Pontibacter liquoris: one gene and its partner. Each later gene encodes a partner of the first gene's protein in a complex. Links are inferred from orthologs where the notes say so. Each region holds a gene or a part of one and is shown in the gene's direction. Other genes may lie near its edges.

What was found. Proteins that work in one complex are often made in the same cells at the same time.
Region 2: the proteins of LWL52_RS10535 (region 1) and uvrB are in contact, whole or in part, in a crystal structure (PDB 7EGT), measured with the Thermus thermophilus proteins. The link is inferred for Pontibacter liquoris from one-to-one orthologs. Residues at the interface, in WP_096412145.1 of Thermus thermophilus: His654, Arg656, Phe657, Gln666, Asp668, Glu669, Lys680, Arg681, Leu682, Ser683, Lys685, Tyr686, Ala687; in WP_096411307.1 of Thermus thermophilus: Glu23, Leu25, Arg26, Asp27, Gly28, Glu29, Arg30, Phe31, Arg55, Glu326, Asp327, Phe328, Glu379, Ser382, Gln383, His398, Gly400, Arg401.

Annotation. Positions count from the first base shown.
Region 1 is NZ_JALEBG010000001.1:2,540,708-2,546,399, forward strand. What follows is about bases 2,345-5,270. They hold LWL52_RS10535 (ATP-dependent helicase), read left to right. Parts: upstream 2,345-2,647; coding sequence 2,648-4,894; downstream 4,895-5,270. Other genes in these bases: LWL52_RS10530 (ankyrin repeat domain-containing protein), read right to left, coding at 2,345-2,402; LWL52_RS10540 (DUF4290 domain-containing protein), read left to right, coding at 5,066-5,270. In the rest of the region: LWL52_RS10525 (DUF3109 family protein), read right to left, coding at 1-561; more of LWL52_RS10530, read right to left, coding at 750-2,344; more of LWL52_RS10540, read left to right, coding at 5,271-5,692. UniProt on the Escherichia coli protein: A helicase with DNA-dependent ATPase activity. Unwinds DNA duplexes with 3'-5' polarity. Translocates on single-stranded DNA with 3'-5' polarity. Initiates unwinding more efficiently from a nicked substrate than double-stranded DNA.
Region 2 is NZ_JALEBG010000002.1:82,784-88,432, reverse strand. What follows is about bases 318-3,316. They hold uvrB (excinuclease ABC subunit UvrB), read left to right. Parts: upstream 318-802; coding sequence 803-2,830; downstream 2,831-3,316. Other genes in these bases: LWL52_RS13725 (M28 family metallopeptidase), read left to right, coding at 2,939-3,316; LWL52_RS13735 (hypothetical protein), read left to right, coding at 318-466. In the rest of the region: more of LWL52_RS13735, read left to right, coding at 95-317; more of LWL52_RS13725, read left to right, coding at 3,317-4,618; LWL52_RS13720 (GNAT family N-acetyltransferase), read left to right, coding at 4,783-5,319. UniProt on the Escherichia coli protein: The UvrABC repair system catalyzes the recognition and processing of DNA lesions. A damage recognition complex composed of 2 UvrA and 2 UvrB subunits scans DNA for abnormalities.

The DNA of each region.
Region 1 (5,692 bases):
TTCCTCGGCTACAAGTTGCTCCAGCTCCTGGTACCAGTCTTTGCCATACTTGCGGATAAGCGGCTCTTTGAGGAACTGGTACACACGTACGCCCACGTCCTCGCCAAAGCTGCAGGCCGGGTTGCAGATATGCCAACGATCGTAATTGAGGGCTTCAAAATCATCGTATTTCGTGATGCGGATTGGGTATAAGTGGCAGGAAATCGGTTTCTTCCAGTCGATCACGCCGTCTAAATACGCCTGCTCTATCGCACATTTCAGCACTTTATGCTCATCATAGATCGCGTACGCGCACTCGCGGTCCCCGATAGTTGGGGTGGAGTAATCGCCTTCAAAGTCCATCACATACAGGCCCTGCTCCTCGATGGCCTGTTTGCCGGCACCTGACATATAGGGCTTTATTTTATCGTAATGCTGCTCCAGCAGGTTGAGCTCACTGCCTTCCAGCGGCGCGCCAAGGTCTCCCTCCACGCAGCAGGCGCCCTTGCACCGCTCCAGGTTGCACACAAAAAATTTTTCGCGGATGTCGTCGCTGATAACGGTATTCTGAAGGACTATCATGGTTTTTTATTGACGAAAGACAAAGGACAAAAGAGCATAAAGCTTTTTACGTTCATCCTCTTTAAGTATAGAGGAGACAAAGGTAGCGGGAAAATAGTTTAAAATTGCTGTTTCAGCCCAAGCCATACTTCCCGAAGCAACAAGGGCCCTTATCTTTCAGCCTTTGATTAAAAGCTTATAGTTGACCCCTATTGCCTGGGTTGCGGCGAGCCGGCTGCCAGCAAAATGTTCTGCACGTTTTCGTGTTTAGTAAAATCGATGGCGGCCTTGCCATTGTTGTCGGTCAGTTTGGGGTCGGCGCCTGCCTGCAGCAGCGCAAGGATGATCTCGTAGTTGGCATCCATTTCGCAGGCCAGCATCAAGGGCGTTTTGCCATCCTGGTTGCGGATGTTTGGGTTAGCGCCCGAAGCCAGCAGCTTGTTCATCTCCAGAATACCGATATGCTGGCCAATGGTAGCCTGCAGGGCCTGCGCCAGCACCGTATTGCCCTGCTTGTCGGGCACATTCGGATCAGCGCCGTAGCGAAAAAGCGTGTCGAGCAACTGCACCTGTTCCTGCTCAAAAAACTCCGTCTGGATGCGTGAGCAGTTCACCACATAATGCAAGGCTGTTTTTCCATCCAGATCCTGGGCATTTACTTTGGCCCCTTTCCGAAGCAGCTGGCTGGCCGTTTTCAGTCTTACTTCCGGCTCATATACTACGCCGTAATCTTCCAGCAGCATCGGTATAAAAACGGTATGCATCAGCGGCGTACGGCCATGCAGGTTGGCTTCGTAATCATCGGGTACCGCCTGGGTGTTCACATTGCCGCCGGCGGCAATCGCCCGTTTCAACATGTCCGGGTCGCGGTTAATGGCCGCAATCACCACCTTCTGGTCGGCAGTCTGGTTGATGTAGCGCAGCTGCTCATAGGCGCTTATACTTCCTTTAGAAACAGCCTGGCGGTAAAGCTTACGGGCTTCAGGAATGTTCACCTCCCCTATCGTGCCTTCTTCATATAGCAACGCCAGGGTATAGAGTGCCTCCCGGTCGCCGGCGGCCGCTCCTTTTTTCAGGTAAGCCACCGCTTTTTCGGTATCTTTTTTCACGCCTTCCCCATCCAGGTACATGTTGGCCAGGTAAGTATAAGTCACCACATCGTTCTTCTGCGCGGCCCGGTTCAGATAATTCAGTGCCAGACCCAGGTCCTTCAGTTCCCCGAAACCGGTGTAGTACATGCTCCCTAAAATGCGGTTACAAAAGGCATCTCCTTCCACAGCTTTCTCCCGTATCTCGATAGCCGCCGTGCGCATGTGTTGCAGAAAACGCTGCTTGTCTTCCTGCGTCTGCAGGATCATCATCTCCGCCTGGCCCAGGTGCCCCAGCACGCTGCCGCTGTCTACGGCCGCCTGGTAGTAATAAGCAGCAGAATCTTTGTTGGCAGCAAAAAATTTCTCAGCATTCTGGATCTGTTGCAGCGTATCGACCTGCACATCTTTATACTTGAGCTGGCGGTACTGGTGCATGCGGCCAATAAAGTATAAGGCATCACTATCGCCTTTGCTGGCGCCCTCCTTAAACTTAGCGTATGCTTCCGGAAATTTCAGCGAAGTATAATAGGCCAGGCCTTGCTGGACGGCAGGGCTGCGCCAGATCAGCTTCTCAGCCTGCACCGGGGCTGTTGTAACGGCTTTGGTGGCCGCTTTACGGGTGCCTGTTGCCGCTTTTTTAGCAGGCTGGGTGGTTTTTGCTTTAGCGGGAGCAGCCTTTGGTTTGGTCTGGGCAATCGCTAGCGGGCTCATCAATGCAAAGCACAACAGCAACATAAGCGTTTGCAGGGCGAAACGGTTATGCTTTTTCAAAAGAGTGTCGGAAATATGTTTCATGTGCCTCAAAATTACAGCTATCATGGCTCTAAATCAAAAATAGCACCAGAAAGCCTTTTTTTCTGTTTTTAAGCCCCGTGCTAAACGCTTTGTGGCTGCCTGTTGTTCATCTGTTAAGGTATGGGCGCCTGTTGCTGCCGGCAAAAGTGGCCTTGCCATTCTGAAAACGAAATTGTATTTGTAACTTGCATAGATTTTAAGATGCACGCGGAAGAGAAGAAATGGATTACTTAAATTTATTGAACGAATCGCAGCGCGGCGCGGTGCTGCACACCGAGGGCCCGGCCATGATCATAGCGGGTGCCGGCTCGGGCAAAACCCGGGTGCTCACCTACCGGATCGCCCACCTCATCAGCCTGGGGGTGGATCCGTTCAACATTCTGGCCCTGACCTTTACCAACAAAGCGGCCAAGGAAATGCGCCACCGGATCGAGAAGGTGATCGGCAACGAGGCCAAAAGTATCTGGATGGGCACGTTCCACTCAGTCTTTTCGCGCATCCTGCGCGCTGAGGCAGAGAAGATCGGCTACCCCAAAAGCTTTACCATTTACGATACCGACGACTCCAAGACGCTCATTCGCAATATTGTGAAGGAGATGATCCTGGACGATAAGCTGTATAAGCCGAACGTGGTGCTGGGCCGTATTTCCTCAGCCAAAAACAAGCTGATCTCGGTGCGGCAGTACCTCAACGATGCCGTGATACAGGCGGACGACGAAGCGGCCATGCGGCCCAAGATCGGCAAGATTTACGAAATGTACCAGAACCGCTGCTTCCGGGCTGGCGCTATGGACTTTGATGACCTGCTGTTCAACACCAACGTGTTGTTTAAAGACCACCCGGATGCGCTGAACAAGTATCAGAACATCTTTAAGTTTGTGATGGTGGACGAGTACCAGGACACCAACTACTCTCAGTACTTGATCACGCGCAAACTGGCTGCCCAGAACCGTAATATCGTGGTGGTAGGCGATGATGCCCAATCGATCTATGCCTTCCGGGGCGCCGATATTCAGAACATCCTCAACTTTGAGCGCGACTACCCCGAGCTGCAGGTCTTTAAGCTGGAACAAAATTACCGTTCCACTAAAAACATTGTGCACGCGGCCAACTCGGTGATCAAGAACAACCAGGCGCAATTGCGCAAAGATGTTTATACCGACAACGAACAGGGTCCGCTGATTGAAGTAATAAAGGCCAACTCGGATAACGAAGAAGGCAAACTGGTGGCCACCACTATATTCGAGGAGAAGATGAACAACCACTTCTCCTATGACGATTTTGCCATCCTGTACCGCACCAATGCGCAATCCAGGGCCATGGAAGAAGCCCTGCGCCGCATGAACATCAAGTATAAGATCATCGGTGGCCTGTCGTTTTACCAGCGCAAGGAGATCAAGGACCTGATCGCTTACCTGCGCCTGACGGTGAACCCGAATGATGAACAGGCCCTGCGCCGGGTGATCAATTACCCCAAGCGCGGCATTGGTGAAACCACCGAGCAGAAGCTTTTTGTGCTGGCCAACGAAACCAACCACAGCGTGTGGGAAGTGGTGCAGAATGCCAGCCAGTTTATGGGCAACCGCGTGGGCAACGCCATCGAGAACTTCGCCATCATGCTCAAGAGCTTTGCCGTAATGACCGAGCAGAACGATGCCTTTGAGGTAGCCAAGCACATCGCCAAGCACTCAGGCATAGTAGACGATCTGTACCAGGATAAAACCGTAGAAGGCCTGGCCCGTTATGAGAACATACAGGAGCTGCTGAATGGTATAAAAGAGTATGTGGACGATCCGGAGAAGGAAGACAAAAGCCTTTCCTCGTTCCTGCAGGACATTGCCCTGATAACGGATGCCGATACAAAGGCTGATGATGGCGGCGAATTTGTGACCCTGATGACGATCCACTCGGCCAAAGGCCTGGAGTTTAAGAACGTGTTTATCGTGGGGATGGAAGAAAACCTGTTCCCGAGCCAGATGATGCTTAACTCACGGGCCGACCTGGAGGAAGAACGCCGCCTGTTTTATGTGGCGATCACGCGGGCCGAGAAAAAGTTATACCTGACGTACGCCACCAGCCGTTACCAGTGGGGCAACCTGCGTTCCTGTGAGAAGAGCCGCTTCCTGGATGAGATCGATCCAAAGTACCTCAACTTTAAGTATGGCGAGGCAGTAGCCACAGGCAGCGTACTCGATAGGGTATTGCAGCGCAAGAGCAGCATCGGTAGCCTCGTAACGCCGCCGCCCCGCAAGCAGGCAGCAACCAACTATACGGCCCCCGCTGATTTTAAGGCCAGCGACACCTCCGCCCTGGCAGCAGGCATGAAGGTAGAGCATCCCAAATTCGGTTTCGGCGTAGTAACCAAAATGGATACCCAGGGCAACAGCACCAAAGCCATCATCAACTTTGACGAAGTAGGCGAAAAAACCCTGCTGCTGAGCTTTGCCAAACTGCGCATACATGAGTGATTTAATTATAAATTATGAATTAAAAATTAGAAATTGGAAGTCTAAGATAGAAGTATAGCGAATTACTTCTGTGTGTTGCCTCATCCGAAATCCTTAATTCTTATTCATACATGCACGTTGTGCGTATCTATCATTTCTAATTCCTAATTTTGAATTTCTTAAAAAGACATAATGGAAGCTAGTACCACCTTTAAACAAGACCTGTTATTGCGCGAGTACGGCCGGAATGTGCAGGACCTGGTAAATTATATCAGCAAAGTGGAAGACCGCGCAGAGCGCACTCGTCTGTCGCAATTGCTCATCAACCTGATGGCCAAGCTAAACCCGCAGCTGCGCGAAACCCAGGACTACCAGCAAAAGCTCTGGAACCACTTGTTCGTGATGTCGGGCTCTACGCTGGATGTGGATGCGCCCTACCCGCTGAATGCGATGGAATACCTCAACGACAAGCCGCAGCGCATGGAGTATTCGCTGGTAACGCCTCGCTTTAAGCACTACGGCACCAATGTGGAACTGCTGATACAGAAAGCTATTGAGCTGGAGGACGAGAAAGAACGCGAAAGCGCCACCATCTCCATCGGCAAGCTGATGAAGACCCTGTACCGCTCCTACAACAAAGACAGCATTACGGACGACGTGATCCTGGACGACATCCGCTCTATTTCCAAAGGCAAGCTTAACCTGGATCTGAAAACGGTTGAAAGCAACAACCTGTTCGAATCCAATATGAAGCCGCAGCAGCCTGATAACAACCCACGCAGCATGCAGCAACAAAACCGCGGCGACAACAGACCCCGC
Region 2 (5,649 bases), on another replicon or contig:
GCGTGCAGCACCACGGTACCTGGTTTCTTCACCAAACAATTACGTGAGCTGTTTTGCTTGCATGCTGGTAAGGCACCTTAGGCACTATGAAACTATGAAAAGCATTCTCTACCTCGCCCTGTTCTACCTCTGCCTGTTGCTGCTGGTGGTAAGCTGCACCGAAAAGGAGCCGGAACCAGCCTGCCTGCAAGCCGAAGTGGTGGGCGCCGACTGCCAGAACGGCTGGTATGTGTTGCGCTTGCTGGAGGAAAACTCAACCGAAAGCCATAAAGGCGATTACGTGGGCCAGATCCAGTCCGGGTATGTGACCACCGATAACCTGCCTGAGGCCTACCGGCAGACCGGAAAACGATTGAACGTAGCCCTGGAACTGAATGGGGAATACAGCCCGCGCTGCGTAGCAGTGCACATGATGTACCCTGCCGTGCGCATCACGCGCGTGTGCAGCAGCGCAAGCGGCAATTAAAAAGCTTACCAGTTTATTACATACATAAGTTGTTTTTTGATTAGGAAGAGTGACATTTTCCTTAAAGCCTGCCGATCTTCGGCAGGCTTTTTCATGCTGGATACCCTGTATTGCAGTAAGCACCCAGGCAGAATGGTTTTTTATACTTGCAGGCTTTATGGCAAGTATAAACCGGGATAGCCGCACCTGCCCAACAGGTAAAAGCGCTGTGCCGGCCCCCTTATACTTGTGGTAGTTTTTTTAGACGGCGTAACAACCAGAACATGCGAGAAAAGGTAAACTTCCTGCTGGTTTTTAATGTTATAGTTTATCTTTACTCATCCGTAAAAGCGAAGAATGGATTTTCAGCTAACCTCAGAATTTCAACCGACCGGCGATCAGCCGAAAGCAATAGAACAACTCACCCAGGGCATTAAGAACGGGGAACCGGTACAGGTGCTGCTAGGGGCTACGGGAACGGGTAAAACCTTTACTATGGCCAACGTGATTAAAAACACGGGCAAGCCCACGCTGGTCTTGTGCCACAACAAAACACTGGCCGCGCAGCTCTACGGCGAGTTCAAGCAGTTCTTCCCTAACAACGCCGTCGAGTACTTTATTTCCTACTACGACTACTACCAGCCCGAAGCCTACATTGCCTCGTCAGATGTGTTCATCGAGAAAGACCTGGCCATTAACGAGGAGATCGAGAAGCTGCGCCTGCACACCACTTCGGCGCTGCTTTCGGGGCGCCGCGATGTGATCGTGGTGGCGTCGGTGTCGTGTATTTACGGTATCGGGAACCCCGAGGAATTTGGCAAAAACGTGCTGCACCTGGCACCAGGGCAGCGCTACAGCCGCAACAACCTGCTTTATACCTTTGTCCAGATCCTCTATAGCCGCACCGAAGCCGAATTCACACGTGGAACATTCCGGGTAAAAGGCGATACGGTAGATCTTTATCCGGCCTATGCCGACTTTGCCTACCGTTTATACTTCTTTGGCGACGAGCTGGAGCAGATCCACCGCATCGATCCGGCATCCGGTAAAAAGCTATCCGACGAATCGGCTATCACCATTTACCCGGCCAACCTTTTCGTGACCGGCAAAGACACGCTGCACCAAGCTATCAACGAGATCCAGTTCGACATGGTGGCCCAGCACGAATACTTCCTCAAAGAAGACCGCCCGGCCGAGGCCAAGCGCATCAAGGAGCGCACCGAGTTCGACCTGGAGATGATCCGCGAGCTGGGCTACTGTTCCGGCATCGAGAACTACTCCCGCTACTTCGACCGCCGTGCGCCGGGTGCCCGTCCGTTCTGTTTGCTTGATTATTTTCCGGATGATTTTATGATGGTGATCGACGAGAGCCACGTGACCGTGCCGCAGGTGCGCGCCATGTGGGGCGGTGACCGCTCGCGCAAAGTGGCGCTGGTAGAGTATGGCTTCCGCTTGCCGGCCGCCATGGACAACCGCCCGCTCACCTTCAACGAGTTTGAAAGCCTGATGCACCAGGTGGTATTTGTGAGCGCCACGCCCGGCGACTATGAGATCCAGAAATCCGAAGGGGTGATTGTCGAGCAGATCATCCGCCCAACCGGGCTGCTGGACCCGGAGATCGAGATCCGGCCAAGCTCCAACCAGGTAGATGACCTGCTGGAAGAAATTGACGAGCGCGTGAAAACCGGCGCTCGTGTGCTGGTAACCACCCTCACCAAACGCATGTCGGAGGAGCTGGCCAAGTACCTGGAGCGCCTCAACATCAAGGTAAAGTACCTGCACTCCGAAGTCAAGTCGCTGGACCGCGTGGAAATTCTGCGGGAGCTGCGCCTGGGCATCATCGACGTGCTGATCGGGGTGAACCTGCTGCGCGAAGGCCTGGACCTGCCGGAGGTAAGTTTGGTCGCCATACTGGATGCTGATAAGGAAGGCTTTCTGCGCGACCAGCGTTCGCTGATCCAGACCATGGGCCGCGCCGCCCGAAACGAGAACGGCAAAGTGATTATGTATGCCGACCGCATGACGGGCTCCATGCAGCGCGCCATCGACGAGACCAACCGCCGCCGGGCTACCCAGCAGGCCTATAACGAGGCGCATGGCATTACGCCGCGCACCATCCTCAAATCGAATGAGGAAGTGTTTGAGCAAACAGCCGTTGCCGACATGAAGAAGCGGGAGGTAAAAGCGTATGCCGGGGCTGGAGAGGTGTCGCTGGCAGCAGAGCCGGTAATCCAGACCATGAAGCGGGACGAGCTGGAGAAGCTCATCAAAAAAACCGAGAAACTCATGGAAGCGTCTGCCAAAGACCTCGACTTTTTGCAGGCCGCCAAGTACCGCGACGAGCTGGCCGAGTTGCGGCAACTGCTTAAATCAAAGCGCGACTAACGCGTTATACTTTCTGCAGGGGCTGTTATACGAATATAGCAGCCCCTTGCTTTTTTGATGCATGTCCATCACCGCTTATCTTTACACCGCTAACAAAACAGGACCACCATGATAAAACAATTGCTACTGCTTTGCCTGCCTGCTGCTGTGTGCTTCCTGCCCGCCTGCCAGTCGGCTAATACAAACAAAGCCGCTATGGCGCAACAAACCCCGCAAGCAGCTGCGCCTGTTACGCTGCGCACCGATAGCTTTGGCCGGTACCTGCGCGAAATTTCGGCAGATGAGCTGGAAGGCCGCAAGCCTTTTACCAACGGAGAGAAGAAAACGCTGGCCTACCTGGAGCGGGAGTTCAAAGCCCTCGGCCTGGAACCCGGAAACGGCGACAGCTATTTGCAGGAAGTGCCCATGGTGGATGTGCATACCACCGCCAGCCCTACGATGACCATCAAAGGCAAGCAGGAGCTGAAGCTGGAAGGCCGCAAAGATTACGTGATCTGGACCCGGCGCACCGACCCGGCAGTAACGGTAGACGCGAGCGAGCTGGTGTTTGCCGGTTTTGGCATTGTGGCCCCCGAGTATAACTGGAACGACTATGCCGGGCTGGATGTAAAAGACAAAGTAGTGGTGGTGCTGGTAAACGATCCCGGGTTTTATGCGCAGGACCCCGCTGTTTTTAAAGGCCGCACCATGACCTACTACGGACGCTGGACCTATAAATTTGAGGAAGCTGCCCGCCAGGGAGCCAAAGGCTGCCTGATTATCCATAGCACAGAACCGGCCGGCTATGGCTTTGAGGTCGTGCAGAACAACTGGAACACCTCCAAGCTATACTTAGATTCGAGGGGAAAAGAGACCTATAAGTGCGCCATGGAGGGCTGGGTGTCGAACGAGGTGGGCAAGAAACTGCTGGCTGCTGCCGGTATGGACTATACGTCGCTTGTCGCCAAAGCATCCAAGCCAGGTTCTAAACCTGTTCCGCTGCACCTGAACGTCAGCACGGCGATGACGGTGAAAACAAAGTATGATAAGTCGCATAACTTCATTGCCAAGCTCACCGGTGCTAAAAGCCCGGACGAAAACATTCTCTACTCGGCCCACTGGGACCACCTGGGCATTGGCAAAGCAGATGCCACCGGCGACAGCATTTACAACGGTGCCGTAGACGATGCCAGCGGCGTTGCCGGTCTGCTGGAGATTGCTAAAGTGTTTAAAAGCCAGCCTGGCAGGCCGGAAAGAAGCATCGTGTTTTTAGCTGTTACCGCCGAAGAGCAGGGGCTTTGGGGCTCGGCCTACTATGCCGAACACCCGGTGTTCCCGAAAGAAAAGACCGTGGCCAACATCAACATGGACATGCTTAACTCCTATGGCAGAACCAAAGACATCGTGCTTTTTGGCATGGGCCAGTCCGAGCTGGAAGATTACATTGCTGAAGAAGGCAAAAAAGTAGGCCGCTACGTGGCGCCCGAACCAAACCCGGAAGCCGGTTTATACTACCGGTCCGACCATTTCAACTTTGCCAAGATCGGGATTCCAGCCTTATTCATCGGCCCGGGCATTGACGATGTGGAAAGAGGGAAAGCCTATGGCAAGCAGCAGCTAGACGCCTTTTACGCCAACTACTACCACAAACCATCCGACGAAGTACACGCCGGCTATGTGGCGGATGGCGCTGTGGAAGATTTGACGCTTCTTTATCAGGTAGGTAAGCGGTTATCGGTAGCAGGGGTGTGGCCCAAGTGGAAAACGGGCTCTGAATTTAAAGCCATCCGGGAAGCGTACCTGCCTTAACCGTCGCTCAAAGTATAAAACCCGGCATCGTAGAGCAGGATAGCGCCTCTGCATATCTGCCTGGTGCAGGGCTATACTTATCCTTCTGATCCGTTTTGTAAAGTATAGCGCCCCTGTGCATCCTGCAGAGGGGCGTTTTTTAACATCTTTTGATTTCTTTTGCTATGATGAGTTCAGCTGACACGAACGCTTTTCAGTTCAGAAGCGGCACACTGGCCGATGCCGAGCTGCTGGCGGAACTGGGCTGGCGCACCTTTTACGAAACCTTCGCCGCGTATAACCGGCCAGAAGACATGGCCGCTTTTCGCCCCACCATGTATACGCCGGAACTGCAAACGGAAGAGCTGTGTGACCCGGAAACCGCGTTTGTGATCGTGGAGGTGCAGGAGCAGGCTGTCGCCTATGTAAAACTGAATGCTGGCAAGGCACCTGACGAAATCCGGGGGCAAAAGCCCTTACAGATAAGCCGCCTTTATATTTTACATGAATGGACCGGAAAGGGATTAGGCGACCGCCTGATGCAGCTTTGCCTGGAAAGAGCTCGGAAAAACGGACATGATGTAGTATGGCTGACCGTGTGGGAACACAACCAGCGGGCGATGCGCTTTTACCACAAGTATCACTTTGAAGAAGCAGGAGAGCTGACGTTTATACTTGGCCAGGATGTGCAACGTGATCTGTACATGCAGCGGCAAGTATAATGTTGTATCCTTTGCCCTGGCGCTGGGTTTACCTGTTCCACTCCGCAAAGGAAGTAGAACAGGACCAGGGACTTCATAGTTTTATTTGGGAAAGATAGGGCAGGCAGAAAGAGAGCGGCAGGAGCGCGTTTCCCTTTCTAAGAGCAAGATGCAAACACAGGCCAAAGGGTTGCATGCGTGTTGAAAAATAGCCTGTTTTCTGTTCTGCAAAGGCGGGTAATGAAGCGCACACCTGGGTAAGGAGATGAGATTGAAGAGCTTGAAAAAATAAATAGATGTATGTTGCTATATATAATTTGATATTTTTGTAGCAACAGTATTTCTATCGCT